4 regions of the Psychrobacillus sp. FSL K6-4615 genome follow, and region 2 is predicted to be linked to each of the others. Evidence: riboswitches for the same ligand, from Rfam matches in the RefSeq annotation. Region 2 holds a riboswitch; each other region holds the start of a gene.
The links. A riboswitch is a leader RNA that binds a small molecule or an ion and turns the genes downstream of it on or off. The one in region 2 is predicted to bind S-adenosylmethionine.
Positions count from the first base shown of each region.

Region 1: linked by a shared signal. The riboswitch ahead of MKX53_RS16890 (acyl-CoA dehydrogenase family protein) and the one ahead of metK (methionine adenosyltransferase) in region 2 are both predicted to bind S-adenosylmethionine.
Region 3: linked by a shared signal. The riboswitch ahead of mtnW (2,3-diketo-5-methylthiopentyl-1-phosphate enolase) and the one ahead of metK (methionine adenosyltransferase) in region 2 are both predicted to bind S-adenosylmethionine.
Region 4: linked by a shared signal. The riboswitch ahead of MKX53_RS15190 (bifunctional homocysteine S-methyltransferase/methylenetetrahydrofolate reductase) and the one ahead of metK (methionine adenosyltransferase) in region 2 are both predicted to bind S-adenosylmethionine.

Region 1 is NZ_JBBOYQ010000001.1:3,374,709-3,379,401, reverse strand. It holds gene MKX53_RS16900 (amino acid ABC transporter permease) at 1-692, opposite strand, end outside; gene MKX53_RS16895 (transporter substrate-binding domain-containing protein) at 774-1,625, opposite strand; gene MKX53_RS16890 (acyl-CoA dehydrogenase family protein) at 1,645-2,808, opposite strand; SAM riboswitch class I at 2,912-3,011, opposite strand; gene MKX53_RS16885 (catalase) at 3,174-4,693, shown strand, end outside.
Region 2 is NZ_JBBOYQ010000001.1:2,463,476-2,468,168, reverse strand. It holds gene MKX53_RS12260 (hypothetical protein) at 1-331, shown strand, start outside; gene pckA (phosphoenolpyruvate carboxykinase (ATP)) at 460-2,046, opposite strand; SAM riboswitch class I at 2,239-2,355, shown strand; gene metK (methionine adenosyltransferase) at 2,605-3,801, shown strand; gene MKX53_RS12245 (gamma carbonic anhydrase) at 3,963-4,475, opposite strand; gene MKX53_RS12240 (alpha/beta hydrolase) at 4,584-4,693, shown strand, end outside.
Region 3 is NZ_JBBOYQ010000001.1:3,630,650-3,635,342, reverse strand. It holds gene MKX53_RS18420 (hypothetical protein) at 1-17, shown strand, start outside; gene MKX53_RS18415 (heme oxygenase) at 34-372, opposite strand; gene MKX53_RS18410 (1,2-dihydroxy-3-keto-5-methylthiopentene dioxygenase) at 449-982, opposite strand; gene MKX53_RS18405 (methylthioribulose 1-phosphate dehydratase) at 998-1,612, opposite strand; gene MKX53_RS18400 (2-hydroxy-3-keto-5-methylthiopentenyl-1-phosphate phosphatase) at 1,609-2,274, opposite strand; gene mtnW (2,3-diketo-5-methylthiopentyl-1-phosphate enolase) at 2,279-3,493, opposite strand; SAM riboswitch class I at 3,598-3,702, opposite strand; SAM riboswitch class I at 3,860-4,016, shown strand; gene mtnK (S-methyl-5-thioribose kinase) at 4,092-4,693, shown strand, end outside.
Region 4 is NZ_JBBOYQ010000001.1:3,033,104-3,037,796, reverse strand. It holds gene MKX53_RS15200 (protoporphyrinogen oxidase) at 1-473, shown strand, start outside; gene MKX53_RS15195 (nuclease-related domain-containing protein) at 591-1,538, shown strand; SAM riboswitch class I at 1,748-1,857, shown strand; gene MKX53_RS15190 (bifunctional homocysteine S-methyltransferase/methylenetetrahydrofolate reductase) at 1,929-3,788, shown strand; gene metH (methionine synthase) at 3,769-4,693, shown strand, end outside.

The sequences.
Region 1 (4,693 bases), 910 kb from region 2:
GTTTGCTTTCCCTTACTAAAAACCTTTTCAAGTTTTCCAAAAAATTTCTCGATTAGTATAGAGATGACCCAATACACAATAGCAAGAGCGATGAAAATTTCTAATGCATGGGTATTGTAGTTCGCTGCTATGATTAAGTTTGCTTTCCCAACTATATCGATTAGCCCGATGGTATAAGCAAGAGACCCTTCTTGAAGTAATGCGATAAGTCCATTTCCAAAGTTAGGAAGTGCGACAACCAATGCTTGCGGAAAAATAATTCGTCTATACGCTTGAAATGGACTTAACCCAACGCTAACGGCGGCTTCAAATTGTGCTTTTTCAATAGAATCGAAGGCGGATCTAATAACTTCCGACATAATCGCAGCGAATTGGAGGGTAAAGGTAATAACTACAAATACTGCCGTATTTAAATCATGTAAATATAACCCGAAGTTGTCCGCTAAGGCGGGAACGCCATAATACACTAAAAATAGTAAGACGATAGATGGAGTGCATCTTAAAATCGTCGTATAAAAATGCGCTGTTTTTTGAGCAATTTTATTCTTTCCAAGCTTCATCACAGCAAGGATTAACCCGAGAAAAGTCCCGAAAATAATGGATAATCCAGCAACCATAAAAGTTACTTTTAAGAACGGAAGTAATATAGGAAGTGAGCTCCATATGTACGATACATCAAAATATTTTTCCATATTGTGCAATATTCCTCCCTTTTAAATTTGAAAGGCTGCCCAGGTATCCAACGCTAGGCAGCCTTGATGGAAATACGAATTTTATCTTTCTACTTTATCTAACACCTCAAAAAGGTCTCGACCGTAGAACTCTTTACTAAGTTCATTTGTTTTCTTTTCTTCTTGCAACTGTTTAATAGCTTTGTCATACGCATTTGCAAAGTCTTGTTCTTTTTTATTGAATAAAGGCCATGTTTTAATCACTGCAAATTCATTGTAAACAACTTCATCTTTTAGATTATAGTAAGGGCCGCTTTCATCTAATACTTGTTTTTGGAATGGTCCTTCGATTATTACTCCGCCGTCCACGCGACCCTCATTGACCCATTGGACTACATCCACTGTGAAAGCATCTCCGGCATCTAGTTTGACTGGATTATCTGGGTTGGTCTTGTTATATTCGTCAATTACTGTATATTGCGCATTGTTTGCTGCAATAGGAGCTAAAGAGTAGCCGGCAGATGCAAAATCCTCTAATGATTTAATATGCTCATTTTCTTTTTTCAATACGAGACCGGCACTGCTTAGACCTAGGAAATCTTTAGGGAAAATAAACTTCTCGGTGCGTTCCTCTGTCCAAAATGCATTTTTTACACCTACTTGAAACTTACCTTGTTCCACTCCGATTAATAGATCATCGCTTGTCGTTCCTATATATTCAAATTCGTAGTCAGGAAGTAGTTCATCTACTAATTTCATAACTTCTACATCGTATCCCGTAGCATTTCCTTTATCATCTAACCAAGAAATAGGCTTAGATGCCATGTCATAGGCAACTTTTACTTTTCGAACATCTCCATCTTCTGAAGTCGTTGAAGCCTTTCCAGAACTACATGCAGCTAAAATTGTCACGGAGGCTAACCCTAATGCAGCCAATTTAAAGTACTTATTCATATTTAATCTCCTCGTTTCACTAATTTTTATTGTTATCTTCCTCTAACGCAGTTAGTGCAAGTTTTTTTATCGTCATATCATCCATAGGGGGATTATGGAGTCCTGCTCGAACATCGCGGTAATAACGTTGCAAGGGGTTTGTTCTTTGTAAGCTTTTGGCACCAACTAATCGCATCGCTTTGTCGACAATAGTGATTGCTGAATTAGTAACGATATGCTTTGCCACGCTTACTTCGTTGGTTAGAAGTTCTTTTGTAGATTCATTGTCATAAGAGGACGCAACTCCGTAAATGACGAGTCTAGCCTTCGTAAGCTCTAAATCTATTTCACCTAGTAGCTGCTGTACGTTTGGTAGCTGTGCAATAGAGCCATTCAAGCTATTGGGTGAATGGGTATTAGCAAAGTGGACTGCATAGTCTCTTGCAGCCTGTGCAATTCCAAGATAAGTTGCAGGTATATGAAGCAGCCAACCATTGATCTTCCCGCCACTAGCGAATTCAGGAAGCTCTACTAAATTGGATTTATGAACGGTTACATTGCTTAGTACTAAATCATTGCTGCTAGTTCCGCGCATGGAAACTACATCCCACGTTTCCTCAATGGAAAGCCCCTCCGTATCACGAGGTATAAGGAAAAAACCAATTCTTTCTTCTTCCTCAATCCAAGCAGATGTTAAAAAGTAGGATAGTACGGGGGAAGCGGTTGTGAATATTTTACGTCCGTTTAGTACCCAAGAATCTCCCTTTTTAATAGCGGTAGTACCAGGTCTGCCACCTCGTGTTGGACTACCTGTTTGTGCTTCACTGACGGAACGATTTATGAGTGCACCATTTAATACTTCTGTAGCGAAAAAGTCTAATCTTTCCTGTGTCCATAATTTTTTTTCGTATAGTTCGCCTACTACACCTAAACTCCACCCTACCGATAAGGCAGTATTTGCATCAAAGCTAGCAAGAATTTCCTGTGAAAGAACCATATCGTAGACAGAAAAACCTTTGCCCCCATACGATTCAGGTAGAGTTAGACTTGCATAACCTAGTTTTAATAAATCCTCCACATTTTCTTTTGGGAAAATAGAATTCTCGTCAATATCTGCTGATTTGCTTTTAAATTTGTCTTCTAATTCTTCCAAACGATTAATCCATTGCTGCTGTTTTTCTGTTTTGATGTATAAATTTATCACAGTTGCTATCTCCTTTAATTTAAACTATTCCGATTAGTTAAGTAGGTATTAAGAGGAAATAAAAAACCCATCTCAAAATGAGAAGAGTAAGTGGTTAAATAAATACTTATCTCTCAATTTCTTGCTGGAAGTAGCACCATACCATAGCTTTGGCGGTTGCTGAAGCATCATCGGACCAGTCCCTTCGCTTCTCTTAATAAGTAGTATGTAGTTGTTGAAATAATCTTACTACTTCATCTAGGTGAAGTCAATAGTAATTCATATTGCTTTAATAGGATTTAAATATGTAATTGAATTTATAGGTTTTTTAGAAAGTCATCCTGGGTATTAACAATAGGGAAGAGATAATTAGAGGAGGAATTTGTTTGGATAAGAAAGTAGCTGGAAATAGTAAAAATGAACAATTAGAAGAATTTCGAGTGGACGATCAAGGACAAGCAATGACTACAAATCAAGGACTTAAAGTTTCGGAGGATGAGTTTTCCCTTAAAGCAGGAGAACGAGGCCCTACTTTAATGGAAGACTTCCATTTTCGTGAAAAAATGACTCATTTTGATCATGAACGTATACCAGAAAGAGTAGTACATGCTAGAGGTTATGCGGCTCATGGGGAGTTTGAGGTATATGAATCTGCAAGTGAATTTACAAAAGCGAAGTTCTTGCAAACACCGGGTAAAAAGACTCCTGTATTCGTGAGGTTCTCCACTGTGGCAGGATCACGTGGTTCTGGAGAGTTAGCACGCGATGCTCGTGGCTTTGCAACAAAATTTTATACGGAAGAAGGAAATTATGATTTAGTAGCAAATAATATCCCTGTCTTTTTCATACAAGATGCTATTAAATTTCCAGACCTAGTACATGCTTTAAAACCAGAGCCCCATAATGAAATTCCACAAGCTGCTAGTGCTCATGATACGTTTTGGGATTTTGTTGCCAACAATCAGGAGTCAGCACATATGGTCATGTGGACAATGTCTGATCGTGCCATTCCTCGTAGTTTCCGAATGATGGAAGGGTTCGGTGTAAATACATTCCGTTTCGTTAATGATGCGGGTAAATCCCATTTTGTGAAGTTTCATTGGAAGCCGTTGCTTGGTACCCACTCAGTTGTATGGGATGAAGCGCAAAAGATAAATGGGAAAGATCCAGACTTTCACCGTCGCGACCTATATGAGGCGATTGAGAATGGGGACTATCCAGAGTATGAATTCGGCGTACAACTCATCGCAGAGGAAGATGAGTTTAAATATGACTTTGATATTTTAGACCCTACTAAACTATGGCCTGAGGAAGAAATCCCAGTTAAAATTCTAGGGAAAATGACATTAAATCGCAATGTAGATAATGTATTTGCTGAAACCGAGCAAGTAGCATTCCATCCAGGGAGTGTTGTCCCGGGAATTGATTTCTCTAATGATCCTCTACTTCAAGGGCGATTATTCTCATATACAGATACACAATTAATACGTCTTGGAGGACCTAATTTCCATGAGCTTCCGATAAACAGACCAGTTTGCCCATTCCATAACAACCAACGTGACGGATATGGTAGACAATCGATTAATGTAGGTAGAGTGAGCTACCATAAAAACTCTCTTGCTAACAATACTCCAACACCTGTTAGCGAAGCGGAGGGTGGATACACGCATTATGAGGAAAAAATAGATGCGCGTAAAGTTAGAGCGCGAAGTGAGAGTTTCAAGGATCACTTCACTCAGGCTATATTATTCTGGAATAGTATGAGCGATACAGAAAAAGAACATATCATTAATGCATTTAGCTTTGAACTTGGTAAATGTAAGGAACTTACTGTTCGTCAGCAAGTATTAGAGATGTTTGCACAAGTAGATTTGGATCTAGCGAGTAAGGTAGCAGAAAATCTAGG
Region 2 (4,693 bases):
AGTGATCCATTGTTGGTTGGAAGAACTAGAAGTGTTAGAAGAGTTAAACTCTCTAGCTGTTTCCGTTCAGACAGAGGGATTGATGAAAGTGGTTACTATTAATCTAACGGATGAAAATAGACTCTATTTTAGAAATTATTCTGTTGATCCAAAAGGTGGTTTAAAGTGGTATACAATGTTCTTTCAAGAAGATGGGGTTGAACAGATGGAAATAGGTCATTATGGTTCTGAAATTATTCTATATAAAGTTAATGAAGAGGAAGCCGAAAAGTTTGTAGAAATATTTCCTAAAATAACGGATAGTGAATATCATGAGACTAATGGTGACTAGAATAATGCTAATTTGACTTAACCATCCTTTGCAATAAAATATACTCATTATTCTTTTTAGCAAATAAAAGCACAAATATAAAAAAAGAGCCAAATTCATAAGAATTTGGCTCTTTTATGTTTACTCTATTAAGCTAATGGTCCACCTTTAACAGAAATATCTTCAGAAACTGTACCAAACTTTTTAAAGTTATCACGGAAAGACTTAGCTAAATCAGCGGCTTTTTTGTCATATGCTGCTTTGTCTGCCCATGCATTACGAGGGATAAGGACTTCAGAAGGTACGCCTTCTACTACTTTAGGAATAGCTAATCCGAATACTGTATCTGTTTCCGTATCAGTATTGTTTAGTTTGCCATCAATAGCAGCACGAACCATTGTACGTGTGTATGACAGCTTCATACGGTTACCAACACCGTATTCTCCGCCAGTCCAACCAGTGTTTACTAAGAACACTTGTGCACCGTGCTCGTCAATCTTCTTGCCTAGCATTTCTGCATATACTGTTGCATGTAATGGTAAGAAAGGAGAACCGAAGCAAGTCGAGAATACTGGTTGTGGGGATGTAACTCCACGTTCAGTACCAGCAAGTTTAGAAGTAAAGCCACTTAAGAAATGGTACATTGCCTGTTCTTTCGTTAGTTTACTAATCGGAGGCAATACGCCAAAAGCATCCGCAGTTAAGAAAATAATTGTATTTGGGTGACCTGCTACAGAAGGGTCAACAATATTATCGATATATTGAATTGGGTATGCAGCACGTGTATTTTCGGTTAATGAGTTATCTGCATAGTTAGCTACGCGAGTTTCTGCATCTACTACTACGTTTTCTAGGACCGTGCCGAATGAGATCGCGTCCCAAATTTGTGGTTCGTTTTCACGAGTTAGGTCGATACATTTTGCGTAACAGCCACCTTCGATATTGAACACACCGTTATCCGACCAACCGTGCTCATCGTCTCCGATTAATTTGCGACCAGCATCTGCTGAAAGGGTAGTTTTCCCTGTTCCTGATAATCCGAAGAATAATGTAACGTCTCCATCATCCCCAACGTTTGCAGAGCAGTGCATTGGTAAAATGTCCTGTTCTGGTAGTAAGTAGTTCATAATAGAGAAAATCGATTTCTTCATCTCGCCAGCGTACTCAGTTCCACCGATTAGCACTGTGCGTTTTTCCATAGATACGATGATAAACGTCTCTGAGTGAGTACCGTCTACCGCTGGATCTGCTTTAAAGTTAGGAGCAGATAAAATAGTGAAATCAGTCGTATGAGTAGCAAGTTCTTCTTGTGTTGGTCGTATGAATAGCTGATGAGCGAAAAGGTTATGCCAAGCGTATTCGTTAATAATTTGAATACCTAAACGTGATTCTTTGTCTGCTCCTGCATATCCTTTAAACTCGAATATTTCATCTTGTTTGTTTAGGAAGTTAATCATTTTTTTATATAATGCATCGAAAATGTCAGAAGAAATTGGTTGGTTTACTGAGCCCCAATCGATTTTGTCTTTAGAAATAGCTTCATCTACTATATACTTATCTTGGGGAGAACGGCCAGTATATTTTCCTGTTTCAGCTTTAACTGCACCAGTAGAAGTTAGTACTGCTTCTCCTCTTGTTGTAGCTTTTTCCACAAGTTGTGGCACTGACAATTGGCTGCTAACGTTATTTCCTGCTAACAATGCTTTCAGTTCACTCACTGTTTCGATTGAATTCATTTTGAATATACCATCCTTTTTTTATATTTCCTCTTCAAAAGAGGAAGTTTTCTAGATATGTGAATTAGTATAACACATTAGGTTCATTAGTCTATACTATTCACTTTTAATTTTTTCGTTTGTGTATAAAATACAAACAAAAATAGTTGACATATTATACATACTTACGTATGATGATAAATTGAACGGATACTCTTATCCCGAGCTGGTGGAGGGGTCAGGCCCTATGAAACCCGGCAACCTGTAGTATTTTCTTTATTACAAAGGTGCCAAACCTGAGACAAGGTGAAATTCCTTGATTGATAAGAGTGAAAGGTGCTTATGATACTAATACCTTTCCTCATGTATATTTACGTGAGTGAGAGGTTTTTTTATTGAACATCGCCCTTTATCCTTGTGTGCCAAGTCCGAAACGGCTTCAAGTTAACTTCAATGCATTTAACTTACATGTACTATTATGTGAAGAAAATGCATGAAACATTTTGAATGGCTTGACATGGGAATGAGTACCGTATCAATTCTTGAGAGAAATCTCGCGGGATATAGGAGGAACAATCTATGACACAACGTCGATTATTTACGTCAGAATCAGTGACAGAGGGACATCCAGATAAAATTTGTGATCAAATCTCTGATGCAATTCTAGATGCAATTCTAGCAGAAGACCCAAATGCTCGTGTAGCTTGTGAAACGAGTGTAACAACAGGGTTAGTATTAGTTGCTGGAGAAATTACTACATCTACTTATGTAGATATTCCTAAAGTAGTTCGTTCTACTATTAAAGAAATTGGTTATACACGTGCGAAGTATGGTTTTGACTCAGAAACTTCTGCTGTGCTAACTTCTATTGATGAACAATCACCTGACATTGCACAGGGTGTAGATCAAGCGTTAGAAGCAAGAGAAGGATCAATGAGCGATTCTGATATAGATGCAATTGGAGCAGGAGACCAAGGCTTAATGTTTGGTTATGCATGTAATGAAACTCCAGAGCTTATGCCGTTACCAATTAGTTTAGCGCATAAACTAGCTCATCGATTGGCACAAGTCCGTAAAGATGAAACTTTAGATTATCTTCGTCCAGATGGAAAAACACAAGTAACTGTAGAGTATGATGAGAACAATAATCCGGTTCATATCGATACAATAGTTATATCTACTCAACACCATCCGGAAATTACGTTAGAACAAATTCAAAAAGATATTAAAGAAGTAGTGATCAATCCGATTGTTCCTACAAATTTAATAGATGAAAATACAAAATACTTTATCAATCCAACTGGACGCTTTGTAATTGGTGGACCACAAGGAGATGCTGGTTTAACAGGACGTAAAATTATCGTAGATACTTACGGTGGATACGCTCGTCATGGTGGGGGAGCATTCTCTGGTAAAGATCCAACAAAAGTAGACCGTTCTGCTGCATACGCTGCACGCTATGTTGCTAAAAATATTGTTGCCGCTGGTCTTGCTGATCGTTGTGAAGTACAACTTGCTTATGCAATTGGTGTAGCTAAACCTGTTTCCATTGCTGTAGAAACTTTTGGTACTGGAAAAGTAGAAGAAGTGAAATTAGTTTCATATATTCGTGAACTATTCGACCTTCGTCCAGCAGGAATTATTAAAATGCTAGATCTACGCCGTCCAATATACAAACAAACTGCTGCTTATGGTCACTTTGGTCGTACAGACATTGATGTGCCATGGGAAAAAACAGATAAAGCTGCACAATTAAAACAAATGGCTGGATTATAATAGTATGAACAAAAAAGGCTTTCCTATAAGGGAAAGCCTTTTTTCATGGGGAATATAATAAGAATTGATCAATGGATGCCAATAATCGATCGATTGAGTCATAAAATCGATCGATGAAAGTTATTAATCGATCAATCAAGACAAATAATCACTAACAAATGTTATTTTTGAAGGGATTTATAGTATTGTCCTTTTTCTACATATTCTCGGATAATTCTTTGGACATCGGCCTTATCTTCATCGTTTAGCTCACGAACGACTTTTGCAGGGCTTCCTAGTGCCAAAGAATTGGGAGGTACCTTCTTGCCAGGAGGTACTAGACTACCTGCTCCGATGAATGCACCTTCTCCAATTTCAGCTCCATCTAAAATAATGGATCCCATCCCTATTAATGCACCTTTACGTATTGTGCAACTATGTAAAGTGACTTGATGTCCAATAGTTACTTCGTCTTCTATAATGAGTGGATTATTTGGACTTTGATGCAGACAACTTAAATCTTGTATACTAACTTTACTTCCAATAATAGTAGGAGCAACATCCCCTCTAATTACCGTATTAAACCAAATTGTAGTCTCTGGACCGATTGTCACATCACCTGTAATTGTGACATAATCAGCTATAAAAGCAGAGTCGTCTATAATTGGTGTTTTCCCTTTATATGGATAAATCATTTAACATACGCTCCTTTTGAAAATAGATTATAATTAATGGTAACAGACATACAGTTTGAATGAAAATATATACCGTGGAAATGCAAGGAAGAAAAGAGGTTTGTTTATATGTGGAAATGGGAAACAGAAGGAAAGCCAAAAGCCGTAATAGTTATTGTTCATAGTGCATATGAACATCATAGAAGATATGCTTGGTTAATCGAAAAGTTGAGAAGCTC
Region 3 (4,693 bases), 1.2 Mb from region 2:
ATGAACTCAGAAGATGAGTCCTCCACTTTTATTTTAGTTTTTGGAAATTGCTTCTATTGAAGCGGCAACTTTAGAAATGATTAATTCATTACCTAAAAGTGGAGATTCTTTAGAAGCATCAGGAGAGCCAGACTCGGGACGTTTATGCGATTCTTTGAAGAGATCACTGTCTTTCCATGCTTGGAAGTTTTCTTCTTTCTCCCAGTACATATTTACATTCATTTCATCATATTCAGTTGGTCCTTGAGTAATAGCGACCTCTACTTTGATGAAGCCTTCCATTTCTTGAAGGGGGCTTGGTTTTGTGAAATTTGGAGCCATTTTTTCTGCGAATCCTGGTTTAGTTTTGATGCGATTCGTTACAATAATCATTGTACATTCTCCTTTCTTATTAGATAAAGTTAGTATAGCATTCCTTTTTTCTTATTCCTACAAAGAGCATTTACCTTTATTGTTCTACTGCTTCCTCTTGATAAACTGGGACCCACCCCTCTGTTGTTACAAATATGCGTACAGCAACAACTTTACGGTCCTCTGATAATGTGAAGTAATGTGTAATATTCTCAGGCACAGATATCAAATCACCAGGTGAAAGATGAACTTCAAAGTAGCGTTCATCCTTGCCTTGTATGATGAAGACACCGTGACCACTTACAATATAACGGACTTCATCGTCGGTATGAAGGTGTTTGCGTTCGAAATTTTTTAACAGTTCGTCTAAGTTTGGGTTCGAATCTGAAAGAGAGATAATATCGGCCGCTTGATAGCCACGGCGACTAGAGATATCATCTATTTCAATTTGGAAGGCTTGGAGAATCTCTTGCTTTTCTCCGTCGCTTAAGTCAAATTTTTCACGAAGGTTTTCTGGTAGTTTGTTAATATCCCAATGCTCATAAATTACTTCTTGGTTCTCTAAAAATGCTGCTACCTCTTTTTGCTCTTTAATTGTTTCATTTGTTCCTTGAATTTTAATAATAGCCATTAACAATCTTCCTTTCTATTTTGAGTGTATTTGATGTAGTGCTAATTGATACTGAAATAAAAATTCGCAAGCTTCAAGTAATTTTTTTGCCTCAAATCCATCTTTTCCCCAAACAGTTATTCCGTGATTTCGAATGAGTATAACTCCCTTGTCTGCAGAAATATACGGTGTAAACTCTTCTGCAAGCTTTGGTATATGGGCGTAGTTAGGGATAATGGGTATCGATAGTATGGCATCCTCTTCCCACATTCCAAAAGCTTTAATAAGTTCAATCCCTTGAAAATCCACTGAACCTTTGTCACCATATAATTCGGAAATAACGTTATTTGCAACTGTATGGATGTGTAAGCTACAACCTGCATTTGTTTCGCGATATATTGCACAGTGTAATAATGTTTCGGCTGATGGAGTTAAATGTGTATTTTCGACTGGGTTTCCATCTGCATCAACAAGTAAAAAATCCTCTGCTGTTCTCTTTTTTTTATCTTTTCCGCTTGCTGTCACTAAGAACTCCATAGGATTATCATGTACTTTAATAGCAAGATTACCGCTCGTCCCCATAAACCAATCCCGTACGGCTAATTCATCTTTTATGTCTGCAAGTTCTTCCCATTTATCTTGTAAAGTCATATTTCCACACCTAACTTTGCGTCAATAATTTTTATCACATCGTGGAAGTTCTCAAAAGGTTCATAGGGAATATTCAATTCATCGCATTTTTCGATTAAGAAATCCCTCGCAATAACGACATCACCTAATTTTGCTGCTTCAAGATCAGTGATGGAATCCCCAATCACAACGCTCACAGCATCTTGGTCAAGAAGGGTACGAATAATAGAGGGTTTACAGCAACCACAGCCTTGGCTAGTACATTGATCATCACAGCTATACGGAAACTCAATGTGAATTGTATCCTTGGAAAATTGGGATGTATTACAATAGACTCCTGTAAATGGCCCGAATGGTTCTAGTAGCTTGTGGACAAAAAAGTCTATGCCACCACTTACGATGTAGAGTGGTATGTTGTGTTTTTTTGCATAGGAGACAAATTCACTAAACCCATCACGGATGACTGCCTGCTTAAGCACAAAAGAGATAATGTCATCTTTTGACTCAACAGGAAGGAGTGTGAACATTTTTGCTACACCATCTCGTATGGAAATTCGTTGTCCTAAAATATCATCTTTAATAGATGTCCATTCTGGTGGAGCAAACTCTTTCATGATTGCCATAATGTTATCCTGATTGGTAATAGTTCCATCGAAGTCACAAAAAACTACAAGATTACTCATATTATCACCTCCATAATTCAAGTGCTGTGTTTAATTCACTCTGGGTTTTAGCTGCTTCTTCTAATGGAATACCTTCCAAAACAGCCGATACTGCCTGTCTAAAAGCCAAACCTCCTCCGGTTGCACCGGCCGGATGACCGTGTACTCCACCCCCGGCATTAATGATGCTGTCGATTCCATAGTCATTCATTAACAGTGGTACTAGACCAGGGTGAATGCCTGCAGAAGGCACCGGAAAGCTTTGTTTTACTTCACTAGGCTTTGTTAGTTCTTTCCCTAAAGAAAGAGCTACAGATTTTTCAAGTGCAACACTGCCATAAGGAGAAGGGAATAATGAAAAATCTGCTCCTGCATAGCGGGTAAGTTTACCAAGAACAAGTGCCGTGGAAACTCCATAAAATCCTGAGGACGTGAATGCTCCGCTATAAGCCGGATGAGCCATGAGTGGTAATTGAATCTCTTCGTCCTCTGCTAACTCCTGAAGAACGTCTAAACCGTATGCATGAACATTAAATAAGAGTGCATCTGCTCCAAGTTCCCGTGCTTTTTTGGCCTTGTCCTTTAGTTTGAATGTACGTCCCGACAAATTTACTGCGTATAGAGTACGATGACCAGTTTCTTCATAGACTTGTCTTAATACCTCTCGACCAGTAGTGATACGTGTTTCAAAAGAAGTGAGTGGATTGTCAAATAGGATTTCGTCATCTTTTACAAGGTCAACTCCACCAAGTGCTTGTTGCTTCAGTTGTTGCGCTAGGTACTCGATATCTCTTCCAATGACACCTTTGAAGATACTCATGATGAGTGGACGTTCATAAACTCCCAATCTTTCTCGGATACCTTGAATGCCGAAGCGAGGGCCAGGGAAATGGGATAATATATTTGTGTCAAATTCTAAATCCAATAATTTTACTTCTCCATCCAGAGATAGTTTGCCGAAAACGGTAGTTAAAATTGCTGGTATATCTGCTGAAAAATTTGCGGCAGGATAGAATACTTTAATTTCTCCTTTAATTCTTTCCGGATGAATGGGGTGAAGAATATTTTCAAATTCAGTAACCGATCGTACAGTTCCTTTATGTTTTTTTAGCTGTTCCTGTTCTAAAAAAGCTAAATTGGTCCAAGAACCAATAGTCAATCCAAGAGCAATATCATCCGCTTTTTTTTCAAAAGAACCAGACTTTCCGTATAGTTGATAGTGCGCAGTAATTCCACTCATTTTTTCACTCCTAATATTAGAAAAGCGTAAGTGTCTAGGCGCTAGAGCTAGACAGATAATATAAAAAACCTCTTCAAATAAGAAGAGGTTAATAGCTTAACAACTTCTTATCTCTCAGCCATTTGACTGCAAGAATTAGCACCGTGTTCATAATTGAATCGGTTGCCGGGTATCATAGGGCTTGTCCCTCCACCTGCTCTAAATAAGAAAAAATATTCAGTTTGTATTTAATAAATTATATTGATTATTCCATGCATTAAAAATTCTGTCAACAAGAAATTGAAAAATTATCATTATTCAAAATTGTATTGACATAGCTTTTTCTAATATGCTAGGATTCTAAACAAACATCATAGTTGTACCGCACTCTTATCAAGAGCAGGCAGAGGGATAATGGCCCGATGACGCCCAGCAACCGACCGTAATACCGTTGTGAGACGGGGCGCTTTATGCGCCGGAATGTAAAATTCCGTAAGGCACGGTGCTAATTCCATCAGAAAGTTTACTTTCTGAGAGATAAGAGGTTCAGAATCTCTTATTCTAAGCCTCTTTCTTTTGGAAAGAGGTTTTTTATTTTGTAAATGAGAGGACGATCATAATGGCGGTAGTAGCAATGAAAGAATATGAATCATTAACTAAAGAAACGGTAATTTCACTGGTGATAGAGTTATCATTATTTTCTAGCGAAGCTCCATTAGTTTGCGAAGAGATTGGTGATGGAAATCTAAATTATGTATTCCGTGTAACAGATGGATCCGGTGAGAAAGGCATTATTATTAAACAGGCCTTACCCTATGCAAAGGTCATCGGGGAGAGCTGGCCACTTACTTTGAAAAGGGCAAAGATCGAAGCTAGTGCATTACAAAAACATGGAGAATACGCAGTTGGATTAGTCCCAAAAGTCTATGCAACTGATGAAAGCTTAGCAATCACAATCATGGAAGATCTGTCTCATCTTGAAATAGTTCGTGAGGGCTTGATAAAAGGAAAGTCCTATCCTAAATTATCAACCGATATTGGCGAATATCTAGCCTTAACACTTTTCAATACTTCTGACTTTGTACTCCACCCCTTTGAAAAAAAGTCACTTGTTGTAGAATTTTCTAACCCCGAGCTATGTAAGATCACAGAAGACTTAATCTTTACAGATCCTTTTTTTGATCATGAAACAAATGACTTTGAACCAGCATTACAAGCAGA
Region 4 (4,693 bases), 570 kb from region 2:
TTGGTTTTGATATTCCAGACGAGCAGCTCCCAGCGGAGGGAACTGGTTTTATCGTTTCGGAAAATAGTGATGTGAGATGTAATGCATGTACGTGGACAAGTCGGAAATGGACGCACACATCAAAAAATAATCAGTTATTAGTTCGTATGTTTTATAAGAGTTCGAACCCGGCTTTTGAGAGTATGAAGAACATGAGTGAAGACGAGCTAGTGGAAGTGGCGCTTCAAGATATTGAAATGAGCTTGAAATTAACAGGCAAACCTGAAGTCATAGAAGTAACAAAATGGAACGAGCAAATGCCGAACTATCATTTAGCGCATGGAGATGCGATTCAATCATTAACAGCTAAAATGGCAAATGACATGCCAAATGTCTTGTTAGCTGGCTGTTCTTATTACGGAGTTGGGATTGCGGCTTGTATTAAGAATGGCAGAGAAACTGCAGAAAAAATCATAAATTCAATAGTACAGTAAATTACGGGACCAAAATTCACTTTTGGTCTTTTTTTTATGCGGAAAACAGAATAGTTGCGTATTTAATGGAATTTACAATTTCTTTTATTGTGCTACGATGCGGGTGGGGGTGGTTGGTTGCTTACAAGAATAGATACAAGAGAATACAATTTAGTGGGCCTACAAATGTTAGGGGAACGATTAAATGATACACATCCGCAAAAGGAAATAATTATTGCAAAAGCAAGGGCGGCAAAAGCTGGTTTGCAAGGAGAAAGAAGAATAAGGGACGTGTTTGCAAAATATACATTTCCATTTGAATACTTTCTCGTTGAAAGTGTAGGTTTGAATTCAAACGGTAAATTTCAAATGGATGCTATCTTTCTGACACCTTATTTTTTAGTTATTCTTGAAAGTAAAAATATTAGTGGTAAATTATTTTTTAAACAAAATCCTGCATTATTAGAGCGTGAAACAAATGAGGGGAAAATTGATGTTTTTGAAAGCCCAGAAATTCAATTGTCGCGAAATATTTATTTACTTCAAGAGTGGCTAGGTGAACATGTATTGCCTATCCCAATCCACGGAGTAATTGTTCTGAGCAACCCGAAAGTGAGAGTAATTGAACCTCCGAAAAAACATATTGCTATTCTTCCGCAAACGATCCCAGTCTATTTACGCAATCTACCTCGTGAAACTATGTATTATAATTCAACCCAGATGCAAAAGTTTAGTGAAAAAATAGTAGTCGACCAACAAACCTACATTCCTTTTCCAATGTGTGCACGCTGGGGTATTAAACCTGAAGACCTGATAAGCGGGGTACGATGTGAAAAGTGTAATTTTCATGGAATGGTAAAAAGGAAAAATGGTTGGACTTGTCCTATCTGTGGTCATTTCGATAAGATTGCTCATGAAAAAGCAATAAGGGATTGGTTTATGCTAATTAGCGATACGATAACGAACAAACAATGTAGAACCTTTCTCCATTTAGAATCAAGCGAGATTGCCCACAGACTACTACAATCAATGAATCTAACCCACACAGGAACCTCTAGGGATAGAAAGTATAAATGGACTTGGTAAAAGGAAACACCCGAAAGTTTGTTAGAATCACCTGAATGTAGACGATAATCACCAGAATATACTCAAAAATCACCCGAATATAGTGTGAAATCACAGGAATAACTCAGCTCAACCCAGTTCTTCCGAAAATATAGAAAGTTCAAAATATAACTTGACGCTTTAGTTGAATAAAGGTACGATATGTCTAATTAGAAAACTGAATAGTGAAATTCTTATCAAGAGAAGCCGAGGGACTGGCCCTACGACGCTTCAGCAACCAGCCATTCATTTGGTCAGGTGCTAAATCCAGCAGACTTTGCAAAAGTTTGAAAGATGAGAAGGTGGTATCTTGCATACTAGTAAAGCCTTCTTTTCATAGAAGGCTTTTTTATATGGGAGGATGAATGCACTATGAGTTTATTGGAGAAGTTACAGACGTCAATACTGACAGCAGACGGGGCAATGGGGACACTACTGTACTCTTATGGAATTGACTATTGTAATGAAGAGTTAAATATTCAAAAACCGGAAATTATAGAGAAAATCCATCAGGATTATATTGCGGCCGGAGCAGATATTATTCAAACGAATACATACGGAGCAAATGCTATTAAGCTTGCTCGCTATGGACTAGAAAATCAAGTGAAAGAAATAAATGAAGCTGCCATTCAAATTGCGAAAAGAGCTGCCGCATCTGGAAACCAATTCGTCCTCGGGACTATTGGGGGGATTCGAGGAATTCGAAAAAGTGATGCTACACTCCAAGAAATTATTCATTCACTCGACCAACAAGCAATCCAATTGTTGGCGGGAGATCCAGATGGTCTATTACTTGAAACCTATTATGATTTCGAAGAGCTAAAGACTACTGTGACTTATCTTCGTACACTTACCGATATTCCGATAATAGCTCAAGTGTCTATGCATGATCCGGGTATTTTGCAAAATGGCTTACCTCTAAATGATGCGCTGCATGAGCTTGAAACAATTGGAGCCAACATTGTGGGAGTCAACTGTCGACTAGGTCCACATCATACAATTCAAGCATTTGAAGGAGTAAAGCTGCCAGAAAAGGCATTCTTATCTGCTTATCCAAATGCGAGCTTACTGGATATAGATGAAGGACGCATAGTTTACGAATCCGATGCTGAGTACTTTGGTAAAGCTGCATTATATTTGAGAGATGCAGGAGTGTGCTTAATAGGTGGTTGCTGTGGAACGACTCCAAAGCATATTGAAGCAGTGAAAAGACATATTGGGCATTTAACCCCTATTACCAATAAAGTAGTAGAGACAAGAAAGCCTATTATTATTCAAGATGCTAAGCCAACTAATACCCAAGCTCTACATGAAAAAGCGAAAACAGAACGGACCATAATTGTTGAATTAGACACTCCCCGTCATCTCGATACGACTACATTCATGGAAGGTGCAGAAAAGCTATATGCAACTGGAATTGACGCGGTGACAATGGCGGATAATTCATTGGCTTCTCCACGAGTTAGTAATATGGCGATGGGTTCGATGTTAAAACACCAAAAAAATATTAGACCACTTGCTCATATTACGTGCCGTGATCGTAATTTAATTGGTCTTCAATCTCATTTGATGGGATTGGATGCGCTTGGAATCCATGACATTCTTGCAGTTACTGGAGACCCGACTAAAATTGGGGATTTTCCTGGGGCGACAAGTGTTTATGATGTATCAAGCTTAGAACTGATTCAACTGATCAAACAATTAAACGAAGGTATTTCTTTCTCAGGAAAGTCGCTACGGAAAAAGGCTAACTTCTCTGTAGCAGCTGCTTTTAATCCGAATGTTCGTGTGCTGGACCGTGCAGTGAAGCGACTAGAGAAGAAAATTGAGTGTGGGGCGGATTATTTCATCACACAGCCTGTCTATTCGAAAGAAAAAATCCATGAGATTTACGAAGCGACCAAGCATTTATCAACCCCTATTTTCATCGGAATTATGCCACTAACCAATAGTCGAAATTCTGAATTCCTTCACAATGAAGTCCCAGGCATAAAATTGTCTGAAGAGGTGCTAGAGCGTATGCGTTTATGTGGAGAGGATAGAGAGCGAGCTACTGCAGAAGGTATTCAAATATCGAAGGAATTAATCGATACAGCAGCGGAACTATTTAACGGAATTTATATTATTACACCATTTTTCCGTTACGACATGTCTCTAGAATTAATTCATTATATTCAAGAGACTGACCGGGAGAAAGAGAGAGGATTCAGCTATGTCCAAACATCTAATTGAGCAGCAGCTCCAACAAAGAATACTAATTATTGATGGTGCAATGGGAACGATGATACAAAATGCGGATCTTAGCCCTGAAGACTTCGGAGGGGAAGAATACGACGGTTGTAATGAGTATTTAAATATCGTCAAACCAGATGTTATTGAACATGTTCATCGTGAATATTTAGCTGCTGGGGCTGATATTATTTGTACGAATACATTTGGTGGAACCCCAGTCGTGTTAAATGAATATGATCTTGGTGCTCAGGCACATGATATAAACTTTCGAGCAGCCCAGCTAGCTAAAATATGTGCAGATGAATTTTCTACATCTGACTGGCCACGATTTGTAGCTGGGGCAATAGGGCCAACGACTAAAACACTATCGGTTACTGGTGGTATTACGTTTGACGAACTTACAAACGACTTTTATGTACAGGCAAAAGCTTTAGTAGAAGGTGGAGTAGACGTTATTTTACTAGAAACGAGCCAGGATATGCTGAATGTGAAGGCTGCGACAATTGGTATCCAACAGGCTTTTACTGAGCTAAAGATAGAACTACCTATTATGATTTCTGGAACCATTGAACCGATGGGAACGACACTTGCAGGGCAGAGTATTGAAGCATTCTATATTTCCATCGAACATATAAAGCCACTTTCTGTTGGATTGAATTGTGCTACCGGACCAGAATTTATGACCGATCATATCCGTTCGTTATCTGAGCTATCAGATGGATATGTTAGCTGCTATCCTAATGCTGGCTTACCAGATGAGGAAGGGCATTATCACGAATCTCCTGAATCACTTTCTAAAAAGCTGAGAGGCTTTGCGGAAAAAGGGTGGTTGAATGTTGTTGGTGGATGCTGTGGAACTACTCCAGCTCATATTCGAGCAATACGAGAAGCGGTAAAGGATCTTT